DNA from 2 places in the Gryllotalpicola protaetiae genome. Region 1 is predicted to be linked to the other one. Evidence: riboswitches for the same ligand, from Rfam matches in the RefSeq annotation. Region 1 holds a riboswitch; the other holds the start of a gene.

Region 1 (7,795 bases):
GACCCGATGTCGTCCTGCTCGACGTACGCCTGCCCGACGGCAGCGGCGTCGATGTCTGCCGCGACGTGCTCGCGGCGCTGCCGGAGACGCGCTGCGTGATGCTCACCGCCTATGACGACGACGAGGCGGTGTACTCGGCGATCCTCGCCGGGGCGATCGGCTATGTGCTGAAGGACATCCGCGGCAATGGCCTCGTCGACAGCGTGCGGCGTGCCGCCCGCGGCGAGTCGCTGATCGACGCCGGTCTGCGGGACCGTGTCACGCAGCGCATGCGGCGCGGCACCGACGACCCCCGTTTCGACGCGCTCACGGCGCGTGAGAAGCAGGTGCTCGCGCTCATCGCCGACGGCCTGTCGAACAAGCAGATCGGCCACGAGATCGGGCTCGCGGAGAAGACGGTGAAGAACTACGTCTCGTCGCTGCTCGCGAAGCTCGGCCTGCAGAGCCGCACCCAGGCGGCGCTGCTGCAGAGCGGAGCGCGGGACTGACCGCCTCGAGGCGCACGCTTCACGTGCCCCTCGACGGCCAGGTATCAGCGGTGGCCTGAGACCAGGTCGGCGAGGCGCGCGAGCGGTGAGGTGGTCGGCCGCCCGGCCTGCTCGGCGCGGTCCGCGGCGTGGTACAGCGCGTACAGGGCCTGCACCGCGACCCAGCGCAGGGGCTCAGGCTCCCATGTCCGCACCCGATGGCCCACCCACGGCAGCGTCACGAGTTCGCTGTCGCGCTCGAGGATCAGGTCGGCGAGCGTGCGCCCTGCGAGGTTCGTCGAGGCGACACCGGTGCCCACATAGCCGCCGGCCCACGCGAGCCCCGTCCCCCGGTCGAGCCCGACGGTCGCGGACCAGTCGCGCGGCACGCCCAGCACACCCGACCACGCGTGATCGAGTCGGACCCCGTGCAACACCGGCCAGAACCGCTCAATCAGCGCGCGCAGCTCGGCGACCGTCGTCGCGGACGTCCGACCGTCGCTGTCAACCCCTGAGCCGTAGCGATACGGGCGCCCGCGCCCGCCGAACGCGATGCGGTCGTCGGCCGTGCGCTGCGCGTACATGTATGCGTGGGCGAGATCGCCGAGCGTCTCGCGCCCGTCCCACCCGATTTCGGCCCAGACGGATGCCGGCAGCGGCGCCGTCACGACGAGGGAGGAGTTGAGGGGCAGCCACTCGCGATGGAACTGCCGGAACCGCGCGGTGAAGCCTTCGGTGGCGCGTACGATCACCGGCGCCTTCACCATGCCGTGCGCCGTGAGAGCGTGGTGGGGTTCGATCGCCTCGACGCGTGTGCTTTCGTGCAGCTCGACGCCGAGACGCAAGATCTGCTCCCGCAGGCCGCGTGCGAGCTTCGCGGGGTGCAGCCGCGCCGTATGCGGGTGCCACGCTGCGCCGAGAGCGCCGGCGATGTTGATCCGCCCGCGCGCCTCAGCTTCTGACAGCAGCTCGACGCCGCTCTCCGGCCACGCCTGCTCGGCCTTCGCGAAGGCGACCAGACGTCCGAGTTGGGCCCGATCGGTCGCGACCGTGAACTCGCCCCCCTTGACGATGTCGGCGTCGATGCTCTCAGCCTCCGCGACGCGGATCACCTCGTCGACCGTCTCGTTCGCGAGCTGCTGGAATCGCGCGACCGCCGAGCGTCCGTGCTTCGCGAGATACTGCTCGCGGCCACCGGTGATCGAGTTCGCGAGCCAGCCACCGTTGCGGCCAGAGGCGCCGTACCCGGCGAAGCGCTGCTCGAGCACCACGACGCGCAGCGAGGGCTGCGCCTTCTTCAGGTAGTACGCGGTCCACAGCCCGGTGTAGCCGGCGCCGACGATGCACACATCGGCCTCGATCGGACCATCGAGCGCCGGGCGTTGCGCCACCTGCTCGAGCTGGGACCACCAGAACGAGACCTCGCCGTTCCTCACGGCTCCAACGCTATCGTGGCGCTGTGCTGCAGCTGTCCCACGACGACTTCGAGAAGCTCGTCGTCGACGAGCTCGACCGGCTGCCCGACGACATGGTCGACGGGCTCGAGAACGTCGTCTTCCTCGTCGAGGACCGGCCGGAGGACGGCTCGCTGGACCTGCTCGGCCTCTACGACGGCACCGACCTCACCGAGCGCGACCGATACGGCTTCGGCGAGCTGCCGGACCGCATCCTCGTCTACCGAGAGCCGCACCTCGCCGTGTGCAACACGCTCGACGAGCTGCGCGACGAGGTGCACACGACGCTCGTGCACGAGATCGCGCACTACTACGGCATCGACGACGACGAGCTGCACCGGCTCGGCTGGGCGTAGGGCGGCTTTCCGCTAGATATTGGTGTCTTGGTCGTCGACCTCGATCGAGTCGCTGGTCGTCGGGTCGAAGCGGTAGCTCACGAACAGCGTGTCCCCCACCTGCCGTGTCGCGCCCGCGACATAGTGCAGTGTCGATGGCAGTCCCTCGACCGCGACGAAGGCCTCGATGTCCTTCTCGTACTCGCCGTCGATGTAGCTGCGATGCTGGGTCTGTCCTTGAAGGGGGCCGTCGAGGAACTCGGTGACGTATTCCTTCGCGGTCTCTGCGGTGCTCATGCCGTGAATCTAGACCCTGAGAACGAGGTCAGCCAGGGCCAGCGGATGCTGTGTCCGCACGAATTCCGCGAACTGCGCGTCCCACATGTCCCAGTGCGCGTCGAAGGCTCCGCGGTCCCGTGCGAGCGCCCTGCGCTTGCGCACCGCGTCATCCGCGGTCAGCCAGATTCTGAGATCGGCATGGCGGGCGGATGCCTGGGACAGCGCGCCACAGCCTTCGACGATCAACGGCCGATCGGCGCCGACCTCATGCCAGTCGGCCGGGTGCTCGGCCGCCCAGTTCCAACTGCGCCAGCGGCCGGCCCCTGTGGCGCGCAGCGGCCCGAGGAGCTCCGTCGCGACCAGATGGCTGCCGGCGGCGAGACCGCCCCACCCTGGGTAGAGGTCGTCGAGGCGTACGAGCTGGGGCGAAGCATCCGCCGGCCATGCGCTCGCCAACGCGTCGGCGAGCGTCGACTTCCCTGCGCCGCTCGGGCCGTCGATGAGGACGATCGGATTCCGCACGCCGAGGGCCCCGACCGCCTCGATCGCCTTCTGGTCAGGACGCAACCCAGTGCCAGCTTCCGGTCGAGACGGAGACGATCACCGCGAGCGCGGCGATCGCGACGCCGAGCACGAGCGCCACGGCATCGGGCCGGCCAAGGGTGGCGGGGCGCGCCCAGCTGCGCGGGCCGGGGGCGCCGAAGCCGCGCGCCTCCATCGCGGTCGTGAGCTTCGTACCGCGGCGGATGGCGAGCACGAGCAGCGCGAACACCAGCCCGGCGTACCGTCGCAGGCGGCCGCGATCGGCGACGCCGCGGGCGCGGCGAGCCAGCGTCAGGGCGCGCCAGTCGTCCATGAAGAGCCCGACCAGCCGCAGGGCGGCGAGTGCCCCGATGACGAAGCGCGCCGGCAGGTGGACGAGCTGAGCGAGGCCGTCGGCGAGCTCTGTCGGGTCGATCGTGAGGAACAGGATGACCGAGGGCACCCCGATCGCGAGGATGCGTAGCGCGGTCGCGACGGCGAAGTCGATCGAGCCGTCTGTGATCTCGATGACGCCCCACTGCCACCAGACCCGGCCGGAGGGAACGCCGTAGAGCGTCGTCGTGATGCCGGCGAGCACCGCCGCGACGCCGAGCGGGGCGAGCCGCGGTAGCACGCGCCGCCACGGCAGCCTCGCGAACGCGAGCACGGCGCTCGTGAGGACGACGGCGACGACCGCGCTCACCCAGTCGACGGTGGCGAGCAGAGTGAAGGCGACGAGCAGCGCACACGCGAGCTTCGTGACCGGGTTGACGCGCGCGAGAGGTCCGGTGCGGAACGCGGGGAGCAGAGTCGTCATCGCAACGCTCCCTGTCTGCGATGCGCGAGGCGCCACTGTCGGGCTCCGAGCGCCGCCGCGAGTTCCTCGTCGTGACTCACGGCGACGATCGCGTTGCCGGCGTCCGCGAGCTCGCGCAGCAGCAGCACGAGCTCGGCCCAGGTGCGCGCATCCTGCCCGAAGGTCGGCTCGTCGAGCAGCAGCACCGTAGGTCGCGTCGCGAGTGCGGTCGCCACCGAGAGGCGTCGTTTCTGGCCGCCGGAGAGCGTGAACGGGTTGGCGTCCGCGAGACCGCCGAGGTCGAGCCGCGCGAGCAGCTCGTCGACACGCGCTTCGACCTCGGCAGGCGGCAGGCCCAGCGCACGCGGGCCCACCGCGAGCTCGCCGCGCACGGTCGCCGCGAGCAGTTGATGCTCGGGGTTCTGGAAGATGCTGCCGATGCGGGTCAGCAGCTCGCGAGACGACCAGCGAATGGGCGCGGATGCCGCACCTGAGGCCAGCAGGGGCTCTGCCGCGACCGTGCCCCCGAGAGGCGGCAGGAGGCCGCCGAGCGTGAGGGCCGCGGTCGACTTCCCCGCGCCGTTCGGCCCGGAGATCACGACCGCCTCGCCTGCTCCGAGGTCGAATTCGAGCCCCGTCGCGACCGGCTCGCTCCTGCGGCGGCCGACCGAGAGGCCGCGCGCGCCGAGGAGAGGGACACCAGCCGAGCGCTCAGGCAGCGCGTCGAGCACGCGCCTGCCCGGCACCCAGACCCCGGCGGCGGCGAGCCCGTCCCCGAGTTCGGAGAGCACCCGCTCCGGCGTTCCGTCGGCGAGCAGTCGCCCGTCCGAGCCGATCACGACGATGCGCGTCGCAAGATCGCGCCATACCGCGACGCGGTGCTCGACGACGATCAGCGTCGCGCCCGTCGCCTCCACCACGCGCTCGACCGCGGCGCGCACCTCGGCGACGCCGTCAGGGTCGAGGTTGGCGGTCGGCTCGTCGAGCAGGATCAGGCCGGGGCGCATCGCGAGGACGCCCGCGAGCGCGAGGCGCTGCTTCTGCCCACCGGAGAGCTCAGCGGTCTGCCGGTCGAGCGGAACGCCGAGACCGACGGCCTCGAGCGCCTCGCCGACCCGCGCCCAGAGCTGCTCGACGGGCACGCCGAGGTTCTCGAGCCCGAACGCGACGTCGTCACCGACTCTGGCGAGCACTTGCTGAGAGTCCGGATCCTGGAGGACGAGGCCGACCCGGCCGCGCAGGGCGGCCGGGTCGACGCCGTCGACGAGCAGCGCGCCGCGCTCCTCGCCCTCCTCTTCGCCGCCGAGCACCCCGGCCAGCGCAGAGAGCAGCGTGGACTTCCCGGACCCTGAGGCGCCGAGCAGCAGCACGCGCTCCCCCGGCGCGATGTCGATGTCGAGGCCGTCGACGGCCCACGCCTGGCGGCCGGCGTGGCGCCAGCCCCAACCGCGGACCGTCACACCGGCCGCGCGAACTCCGGCGTGCACGCTCAGGAGCGCGCCGCCGCCTCGCGCCCCGCCGCAAAGCGGCTGAGCGCACCGGTCTTGGCGAGCGCCTTCACGAGCAGCCAGGAGCCGAGCCCTGCCACGACGATGCCCGAGACGATCGTGCTCGACGCGTAGAGCACGGCGAACAGCGGCTTCGCACCCGGGTACCAGACCGTCAGGTCGAGGATCGACTCGCCCACACCGGCGCCGAGGCCGCCGAGCAGCGCGGCGCCGAGCCCCCAGCGGCGATAGAGCAGGATCGCGAAGACGACCTCGACGCCGAGTCCCTGCACGAGCCCCGACACGAGCGTCAGCGGGCCCCACACCGTGCCGAGCAGCGCGGAGACGCTCGCGGCGACGAGCTCGCCGAACAGCGCGGCACCCGGCTTGCGCACCACGAGCCCGACCAGCACCCCAGCGAACAGCCACGGGCCGTTGATGATGCCCTGAAGTCCAGGCAGGGCCGCTTCGATCGGCGCACCGACCGGGTTGGACACGAGGTCCCACACCCAGAACACGACGCCGGCGGCGACGGCCAGCACGGCGGCGACGACGATATCGACCGGGCGCCACTTCAGCGTCCTGGCGCGCTTCGACGCAGCGTCCGTCAGTGAATCGATTGTTGCGTGCACTCGTTCATCCCTTTCCCTAAAGAAACGAGGGCACGGGATATGAGATTCTGCCTCCCTGCGCCGGCATTACCCGGATCAGGTTCGACGGTCGAAGGTTGAGAACCTTCCTCTCAGCCCGGCTCACCGGACTCCCGTGTACAGCTCCCGATCATAGACTGGTCGGCGTGTCTCCATTCGCCCCTGTCATCGGGCTCGCCATCGCCTTCCTGGTGCTACTGCGCGTGCTCATCTGGCAGCGGCGCAGGGACGAGAAGCGACGCAATCAGCGCTAGCGGCGCTTGCCCCTCGCTCGCGTGAGGCCTTTGAGCACACCGCCGACGACCCAGACGAATGGCGTCGCGACCGCGATCAGCGTGATGAGGTTCGGCTCGAACCGCAGCCCGCGGATGTCGCGCACATAGGCGCCGAACGGGATGCTCGCCGAGACGCCACCGCCGCCGTTGCCCTCGCCTTCGCCCTTTGCGTCGACGCCGAGACGCTCGCCGCTGCCATGCCCCTCGCCTGCCCCGAAGGCGTGGAACGAGAGCGCGACCGGCACGATGTGCACGCCGTTCAGCTCCGTCGCCTCGCCGTAGACCGTCGAGAGCCCGAAGCCTCTGACCTGTTCCGCGATTCTCTCCACCACGCTGCTCATGACCGCCACGCTACGCGGCGCCCCGCCGCGGTGCCAGGGTCTTCTCAGCCGCTCCGAAACTCGCATGGGAGGATCGACCGATGCCCGCCCGCCGCCTGACCCGCCTGGTCGCCGATGCCGTTCTCGGCATCCTCGCCCTCGCAGTCGGCGGCCTGCTGCTCTGGCATGACGCGATCCCCGATCGCGGCGGGGTGATGGGGCTCGTCGAGTCGGTGCTGCCCTGGTTCGGCATCCTGATTCTGTTCTTCTTCCTCCTCGCAGCGGTGCGCCGCTCCGCCTTCGTCGCCATCGGTGCACTCGTCTCGGCGATCGTCTGGGCCGCGCTGTTCGTGCCGCCGTTCGTCCCGCGGCATGGCGAGGGTGCCGCGAGCCTGACCGTGGTGAGCGAGAACGTCGACGCCGACAACCCCGACCCCGGCAAGACGGTGGCGTCGCTCGCGGGACGGCACCCGCAGGTGATCGCTCTGCAGGAGCTCACCGAGACCTCGACCCGGGCTGCACTCGCGACACTCGGCCCGCAGTACCCGCATCACTACATCGTCGGCACGGTCGGAGTGTGGAGCGAGCTGCCGCTCTCCGACGGCCAGTCGCTCACGCTCGGCCTGGGCTGGAGGCGCGCGCTGAGCGTCGATGTGATGACGGATGCCGGCGCCGTGCGCGTCTACGCCCTGCATGCCGCCTCGCTGAGGCCCGGCGAGTTCGCCCAGCGCGACACGATGCTCGGCACCCTCGCCTCGACACTGCGCGCCGACCACTCGACACGCCTGATCGCCGTCGGCGACTTCAATGCCGCCTCGACGGACCGCTCGTTCCGGCAGCTGCTCACGACCGTCAGCGAGCCGCGCACGGGCCAGTGGGGGTTGGGCTTCACCTGGCCTGCGCACTTTCCCGTCGCCCGGGTCGATCACATTCTCGAGCGCGGCCTCGGCGTCGTCTCGAGCGTCGTGCTGCCGCCGAACGGCAGCGATCACCGGCCCATCGAGGTCAGCTTCACCTAGGGCGTGTTGATCAAGGTGGTGGGGTTGGTTGTCGGGGAGCCTTGATGGGTGACGCCTCGCGAGATCTCTGATGAGGTGTGGGTCCTGCTGGAGCCATTGCTGCCGGCGATGAAGACGGCCGGGCGGCCGTGATGGAGCATCGGGCCGCGGTCGAGGGGATGGTGTGGAAGTACCGCACCGGGGCGCCGTGA
Region 2 (7,795 bases), 120 kb from region 1:
CTCGCGCTGATCGTGCTGCTGGTGACGTTCGGCACGATCCTCGCGGCCGGCATGCCGCTGCTGTCGGCGCTGATCGGCCTCGGCACCGGCGTCACCGCGATCTACGCGGCCACGAGCTTCATCACGCTCAACGATGTCGCGCCGACGCTCGCGCTGCTGCTCGGGCTCGCGGTCGGCATCGACTACTCGCTGTTCATCGTGAGCCGCCACCGCCGCCAGCTGCTCGAGGGCATGACCCCGAAGGACTCGTTGCCGCTCGCGGTCGGCACCGCGGGCACCGCCGTGTTCTTCGCGGCGCTGACGGTCATCATCGCGCTTGCGGGACTCGCGGTCGAGAACCTCGGGTTCCTCACCCAGATGGGCCTCGCCGCCGCTTTCGCCGTCTTCGTGGCGATGCTCGTGTCGCTCACGCTGACCCCGGCGCTGCTGTCGCTCGCCGGCCCGCGCATCCTCACGCGTCGCGCACGGCGCCGGCTCGCCGCCGGTGAGGCGCGGCGACCCGGGCGCTTCGCCCCCGGCTGGATCGCCGCCGTGCAGAAGCGGCCGGTGCTCTTCCTCGTCGCGGCGCTCGTCGTGGTCGGGGTGCTCGCGGCGCCCGTGATGGGGCTGCGGCTCGGGCTCGGCAACGACGGCACGCAGCCGAGCGCCACGACCGAGCGGCAGGCATCCGATCTGCTCGCCGACGGCTTCGGCGCGGGCGTCAACGGGCCGCTCGAGATCCTCGCGAGCTACCCCGCCGCGCCGACGCAGACCGAGGCCGGAGCGCTCGCCCAGAAGGTCGGCCGCGTGACGGACGTCGCCGCGACGCAGCTCGCCGGTCTCAAGGGCGATCAGGTGCTGCTCGCGGTCGTGCCGAAGAGCGGGCCGTCGGACGACGCGACCGTCACGCTCGTGCACACACTGCGCGAAGCATCCCTCGCCCGCTCACTGCCGGGCTCGCCGAAACTCGAGGTGACCGGGCAGACCGCCGTCGACATCGACATCTCGGACCGTCTCGCCGGCGCGCTGCCTCTGTATCTCGGGCTGATCGCGGCGTTCGCCTTCGTGCTGATGGTCGCGGTGTTCCGCTCTCTGCTGGTACCGCTCAAGGCCGCGCTCACGTTCCTGCTCAGCCTCGGCGCCGCGCTCGGGGTGACCGTCGCGGTGTTCCAGTGGGGCTGGCTCGGCGGGCTGTTCGGCGTCGACCCGCCCGCACCGCTGCTCGCCTTCCTGCCGACCATCGTGATCGGCGTGCTGTTCGGTCTTTCGATGGACTACGAGATGTTCCTCGTCACGGGCATGCGCGAGCACTTCGTGCACCACGAGACGGCCAGAGGCGCCGTGTCGACGGGGTTCCAGCAGGGCGCGAAGATCGTCGCCGCTGCCGCGCTGATCATGATCGGCGTGTTCGGCAACGGCGTCATCGAGGGCGACTCGACGATCAGGCCGATCGCCTTCGCGCTCGCGATCGGCATCGTGATCGACGCGTTCGTGGTGCGCATGACACTCGTGCCCGCCCTGCTCACGCTGTTCGGCCGCGCTGCCTGGTGGCTGCCGAAGTGGCTCGGTCGCATCGTGCCGAACGTCGACGTCGAGGGCGCAGCGCTGCAGCGACCGACGCTGAACCGCTGAACTGCGTCAGAGCAGGCGGACGGGCGAACCGTCGTCCCACGCGACGATGTCCTCGACCACGTCTGCGTAGAAGTGCGCGTACTGGTCGGTGGTGACATAGCCGAGGTGGGGCAGCAGCAGCGTGTTCGGCGCCGATCGCAGCGGGTGGTCCCGCGGAAGCGGCTCGGTCTCGTACACGTCGAGCGCCGCGCCGGCGATGCGCCGCTCGGCGAGCGCGGCGAGCAGCGCGGACTCGTCGACGATCGGCCCGCGCGAGGTGTTGATGAGATACGCCGTCGGCTTCATGACGGCGAGCTCGCGCGCGCCGACGAGGCCGCGGCTCGATTCGGTGAGGGGCAGGTGGATGGTGAGCAGATCGGATTCCTCGAACAGCTCGCGCTTGTGCACGAGGGTCGCCCCGTGCTGAGCCGCCCGCTCGCGCGTGATCGAGCGGTCCCACGCGATGACGTGCATGCCGAAGGCGCGTGCGAGATCGGCGACCGGGCCGCCGAGGCGGCCGAGGCCGAGCACGCCGAGCGTCTTCCCCTGCAAGCCGGGGCCGATCGTGTGCTGCCAGCCGCCCGCGCGGATGGACGCGTCCTCTTCGGCGAAGTGCCGCGTCAGGGCGATCATCATGCCGAGCGTGAGTTCCGGCACGCTGTTCCCGCCGCCGCGTGCGCCCGAGACCGTGACCCCGTGGGCGGCCGCAGCGCCGAGGTCGATGACCGCGTTCATCATGCCGGTCGTGACGAGCAGCTTCAGCTCGGGCAGTCGCGGGAACAACTCGGCGGGGAATGCCGTGCGCTCGCGCATCACGACGACGACCTCGCTGTGCGCGAGGCGTTCGGCCAGGGCATCCGCACCGAGATGCTCGTCGATCACCTCGAGCTCGAAGCGCTCGGCCACCGCCGACCAGTCGGCAGAGCTCAGGGCAACACGCTGATAGTCATCGAGGATCGTCACCCGTCGCACACGATGAGCCTAGAGCCGCGGTGAGGCTCGCCTCTGCGGGCGGCTTCAACTCAGCTCAGCTCGTCGAAGTCGCCGCGCATCCAGGCGATCTGCCGCTCGGTAGGTCGCTTCCATGGTCGAGACCCTACCGATGCCGCATACGACCAACCGTGCATGCGACAACCGATCCCTTCGCGCGCAACGGTGCTACTGCCTTCACCGGCAGATTGGCTTGGATTCCGCCGGCTGTCAGCTCAGATTCGTGGAGTGGGATCGAGGGCGTCTACAAGTGCCGCGTCTGACAGACCCTCGAGTGTGAGTAGCGCGTCGTACGGGTTCCCGAGTTCAAGTCCGAGAGCCTCGGCGAATGCGTGCTCGGTGCCCTGGCGGCTCGCCTTGCGCACCATGACCGCCTGCCTCAGGTTCTCGCCGAATAGGCGAAGCAGCCGGCCCTCGACGAGCATGTGCCGGAACGCGTCCTGCTGGACCACCGGGAGCGCCTGCCCGAAAACCTCGATCTGTGTTCCCTCGAAGCGAAGCATGATGACACTGGCCGGTGGTTGCGTGTTCCGACGGTGGGAGGCGACCCATGCCCCTCCCGCGATCGTCTTGACGGTCTGTTCGAACGAAATGAGGTCGGACGCATGGCAGGCGATGTCAATGTCGCTATTCGGCGTCTGCACGCCGATCGGCATGGAGCCGACAATCGCCGGCTGGTACTCAGCCAGCGCGCGAATCAGTGCACCGAGGTCCATGAGTTCATGATGATGGACCCTCCGCAGCGCCGTCGTGGTGAACGTCCGCGATACCTTCGGTCGCAACGGCATCGGCAAGCCGTTTGCGCGTCGCGATGACGGCACGCGAGAGGTTCTGAGGATCGCTGTCGAGTCCGGTGATGACCTCATCGAGCCAACGCAGGCCCGCCTTGGTGAGCAATTGCTTTTCGTTTGTGACCCATTCGCCTCGGTGAGCGAGGATCGCGTGAGCCGCGTAGCACGCCCCTTCGCTCAGCAGGCCTGCGCACTGGGCCGCACGGCCGTGCCTCGCATGTCCTTCCTCCGCGTATTGAAACGTGAAGTCAGCCCATTCCCACCAGATGCCGGGGGCCCGGCGGCGCAACGCTTCGGGGTATTCCCAGCGCGACAGCGACCCGCGCAGAGTCCTATTGATTCCGAGTTCGGCCAAGAGAATGTAGCTCGGCAGACCCGCTTGATGAAAGAGAAGTCGCTCGACGGAGTACTCCCCTCGGCAGGCATCGTCGTGAATCTGGTCGATCAGGTGAAGGTCGCGGTAGTGGATGTCGATCGCGTGACCGTCCACAGTGAGCTTGCCGCCGCCATTGAAGATCGGGCTCCACGCGCCGAGCTCGCTGATCTGGCCCGGCCACCCGAGATCTCGGATGGACTGCGGATCGAAGCCGCCCCGGTAGTAGACCGCGACGTCCCAGTCGCTGTCTGCGTGGTGTGTTCCCTGCGCACGGGAGCCGCCGAGAGCGACGGCCTCCACGCCGGGTAGGCGGTAGAGCGAGTCGGCAACGTAGTCGACGAATGACGGATTGAAAGCATGGTCTGACGTAAGCAATGTGTTCTCCTTGCATGCCGGATCGATCAACTCGCACGCGAAGGCGGCGAGGACTGAATCAGCGGCTAAAGGATCACGAAACTCAGTGTTGCACGGGGTTCGTTTGCAGGCCAAGCCCATCGGCGAAGGCTGCACGCAGGGTCCTCCACTGGCCATGAATGGAGTCCATCGGTGGCTGCGGCCCGCGATCAGCCATGTGTGGCGCACGGGAGGATCGTTCACCGCGCGGTCAAGAACTCCGTCAGTGCCGCCATCCACTGGTCAAACGCGTCGAGATGCGCGTCATGTGACGCGCCGTCAAGATCGACCCGGGTGACGTTCACACCCCTGGCGACAAAGTCTGCCTTCTGTTCCTCGGTGAACATGCCGCCATCGGCGTACACGACGAGGGTCGGCGCCGTGACACTCTGCCATTCCTGCCAGCGCGGAACCGCCACTGCGGTGATCGTCGCGACCATCACATCGGCATCAAATCGCGGGTAGAGGCCGTCCGGGCGTTCCTCCAGATCAGCTACCCATGCCTGCGCCAAAGGCCCGTCACCGAGTGCCGCCGCCGCCGCTTCACGGCTCGCGAACGGCACCTCCCAAGACCGGAAGTAATCGCCGAGAGCAGCGTGGTCCTCAGCCGAGCCACCGCCCTCATTGCCTTCCAACAGGACCAGCCTGCGCACCAGATCGCGGCGTGCGGCCGCGACGAGCATGGCCGTGTGGGCGCCCATAGACTGACCGACCAAGTCCACCGGCTGCGACGACTCGGCTTCGATAACGCGCACCACGTCCTCGACGAACGCCGTGCGCGAGGTGTCGGCCGGGACCCTTGTACTGTGTCCGTGCCCGCGCTGGTCGATGAGGATCACCTGCCGCGGCGAGAGCGCGGACGCTGTCGGGATGAATTCGCGGCTGCTGCCAGCCAAACCATGAAGGATGACGATCGCTGGACTGTCACCGTCGAAGACCGAATACGACACGTTGATGCCGCCGCCGGTCGTAAGTACGCGACTCGCTCCACCCACCCGGCAACACTACTGAGCGCCAATCACCCGACCGCAAGCCAGTCGGCCAGCGTACACGTTGAGCCTTATCGCCTCCTGACCCGCGGAACCGCTCTGTCCGAGATCCTCGCGCTCGGGCGCGACACCGGCAAACTCGACGCTTTCGCCAGCCGCGGACTCCGCACCGCCGTTGTCGATATCACCGACGAGACCACGGCGACCCGGAGGCCGTCACTCTCCTCTCAAGCTTCACGGATGCCGGCGCGTTCGCCCCTGTTGTCGTCGGCGCCCTGGGCGACAGCGCTTTCCATGCAACCCGACAGTCCCATCTTCTCTTCGGGCGACACCCGTCAGCCCCATCAGCGCGATGTCGCCGATCCGCCCGACCGTGCAGCTCCTGCCGACCTCTCCGTCAGACCCGCTCACGAAGCGGCTCCGATAGCCTGGTCCTACATGTGACACGGGGTGCCCTGCGGGGCTGAGATCACACCCGTTGAACCTGATCTAGTTCGTACTAGCGAAGGGATGTCGCGCATGACGCGCACGCCAGAAAACCTGACTACGTCCACCGTCGAGGCCTGGGGGGCAGTGCGGGCGCACCGGCCGCTCGTGCAATGCCTGACCAACACGGTGGTCACGAACTTCACCGCGAATGTGCTGCTGGCCCTCGGTGCGACGCCTGCGATGGTCGACCTCCCGGGTGAGGCAGGGTGGTTCGCCCAGGTCGCATCGGGTGTGCTGATCAATCTCGGCACGCCGACGCAGGAGCAGCGCAGTGCGATGCGTGAAGCAGCGGCAGCGGCAGCGGATGCCGGGACTCCATGGGTGCTGGACCCCGTGGCGATCGGGGCGCTCCCGGTGCGGACTGCCCTCGCGAAGGAGCTCACGGCACTTCATCCGACAATCGTGCGGGGCAACGCATCCGAGATCATCGCATTGGACGGGGCTGGTGTGGGCGGTCGCGGTGTGGATGCGACCGATTCAGTGGAGGAAGCGGTGGCGGCGGCTGTTCGTATCGCGCGCCGTGGCGGCGGGGTCGTCGCGGTGTCCGGGCCGACCGACGTCGTGACCGACGGCGTGGAGACGGTGAGGCTCGGCAACGGTGACACGCTGCTCACCCGGGTGACCGGTGGCGGGTGCGCGCTGGGCGCCGTGATGGCGGCGTTCGCAGGTGAGGAAGACCCGTTCACGGCAAGCGTTGCGGCGATCACGGTGTACAACGTGGCTGCTGAGATCGCGGCTCAGTCTGCGGCGGGGCCGGGGAGCTTCGCCGTCGCTTTCATCGACGCGCTCGCGGGTCTCGACGCCGCGACGCTGCGACGCCGGGCAGTGATCTCGTGAATGCAGATCTGTCGGTGTACCTCGTGACCGATGCCGGGATCGCTGCTGCTGCCGGGCATGATCTTGTGGAGGTTGTGCAAGCAGCAACGGCGGCCGGGGTGACGGCGGTGCAGATTCGGGAGAAACAGGCGTCGGCCCGCCGATTCTTCGACACCGTGATCCGGGCGTCGAAGGTGATTCCGGATCATGTGGCCCTGATCGTCAACGACCGAGTGGACGTGTTCCTGGCCGCCCGCGACGCCGGCGTCCGGGTCTCGGGGGTGCACGTCGGCCAGTCTGATCTGCCGGCCGTCGCGGTGCGGCACCTGATCGGCGCCGACGCGATCGTCGGGCTGAGCGCGGAGACACCGGAGCAACTTGCTGCGGCAGCCGAGTCGGGTGTCGTCGACTATGTCGGTGTCGGCTCGCTCCACGCGACCGCGACCAAGAGCGATGCGCCGCCACCGCTCGGGCACGACGGGTTCGCGAGGCTCCTCGCGCAGCACAGCACATTGCCCGTCGTGGCGATCGGTGGCGTCACCGCTGCGGACCTGCGTGTGCTGCGGAAAGCGGGGGCCGCGGGGGCGGCGGTCGTCTCTCCGATCTGCGGTGCCGACGATCCGCGGCAGGCGGCCCGCGCTCTGCGGGCAGCATGGGATGCGGCGTGACCGGGCCGAGGCGGGTGCCGAGGGTGCTGAGCATCGCAGGGACCGACCCGACGGGGGGCGCCGGCATCCACGCGGATCTGAAGAGCATCGCCGCGAACGGCGGCTACGGCATGGCCGTGGTCACCGCGCTCGTGGCGCAGAACACGCAGGGTGTCCGCTCGGTGCACGTGCCCCCGGTGGCTTTTCTCGCTGAGCAGCTCGACGCAGTGTCCGACGATGTCGACATCGACGCCGTCAAGATCGGGATGCTCGCAGGCGTCGACGTGATCCGCGCGGTCGCGGACTGGCTCGACCGGGTGCGGCCCCCGGTCGTCGTGCTCGATCCGGTGATGGTCGCCACCAGCGGCGACCGGTTGCTGGATGCGGACGCCGTGGAGGCGCTGCGAGGTCTGCTCTCCCGCGCCGACCTCGTGACTCCAAACGTCCCCGAGCTGGCGATCCTCGCCGGCGAACCCGCCGCCGGTACGTGGGACGACGTGCTGGAACAGGCCATCCGGGTCGCGGCGCAGCACCGGGTGCGGGTGCTCGCCAAGGGCGGGCACCTCACAGGGCAGCATCTGCCCGACGCTCTCGTTGACCCGACTGGCGGGACTGTGATCGTGACCGAGTTCTCCGGCACCCGCATCGAGACCAGCAACACGCACGGCACCGGATGCTCGCTGTCCTCCGCGATCGCCACCCTGGTCGCCGGCA

The links. Region 1 has a riboswitch for thiamine pyrophosphate ahead of D7I44_RS00095 (ECF transporter S component). Riboswitches for the same ligand answer to the same signal wherever they lie in the genome.
Region 2: it holds a riboswitch for thiamine pyrophosphate, as region 1 does, so the genes downstream of both, thiM (hydroxyethylthiazole kinase) here and D7I44_RS00095 (ECF transporter S component) in region 1, are expected to answer to the same signal.

The regions. Positions count from the first base shown of each region.
Region 1 is NZ_CP032624.1:5,181-12,975, forward strand. It holds gene D7I44_RS00060 (response regulator) at 1-488, shown strand, start outside; gene D7I44_RS00065 (NAD(P)/FAD-dependent oxidoreductase) at 533-1,903, opposite strand; gene D7I44_RS00070 (metallopeptidase family protein) at 1,927-2,277, shown strand; gene D7I44_RS00075 (hypothetical protein) at 2,290-2,553, opposite strand; gene D7I44_RS00080 (nucleoside/nucleotide kinase family protein) at 2,563-3,102, opposite strand; gene D7I44_RS00085 (energy-coupling factor transporter transmembrane component T family protein) at 3,092-3,874, opposite strand; gene D7I44_RS00090 (ABC transporter ATP-binding protein) at 3,871-5,313, opposite strand; gene D7I44_RS00095 (ECF transporter S component) at 5,343-5,972, opposite strand; TPP riboswitch at 6,008-6,118, opposite strand; gene D7I44_RS00100 (hypothetical protein) at 6,241-6,606, opposite strand; gene D7I44_RS00105 (endonuclease/exonuclease/phosphatase family protein) at 6,687-7,604, shown strand; partial or broken gene D7I44_RS00110 (IS5 family transposase) at 7,653-7,795, shown strand, end outside.
Region 2 is NZ_CP032624.1:126,056-133,850, forward strand. It holds gene D7I44_RS00655 (MMPL family transporter) at 1-1,611, shown strand, start outside; gene D7I44_RS00660 (D-2-hydroxyacid dehydrogenase family protein) at 1,618-2,562, opposite strand; gene D7I44_RS00665 (DUF4269 domain-containing protein) at 2,796-3,296, opposite strand; gene D7I44_RS00670 (nucleotidyltransferase domain-containing protein) at 3,301-4,329, opposite strand; gene D7I44_RS00675 (alpha/beta fold hydrolase) at 4,341-5,090, opposite strand; TPP riboswitch at 5,566-5,657, shown strand; gene thiM (hydroxyethylthiazole kinase) at 5,649-6,455, shown strand; gene thiE (thiamine phosphate synthase) at 6,452-7,102, shown strand; gene D7I44_RS00690 (bifunctional hydroxymethylpyrimidine kinase/phosphomethylpyrimidine kinase) at 7,099-7,795, shown strand, end outside.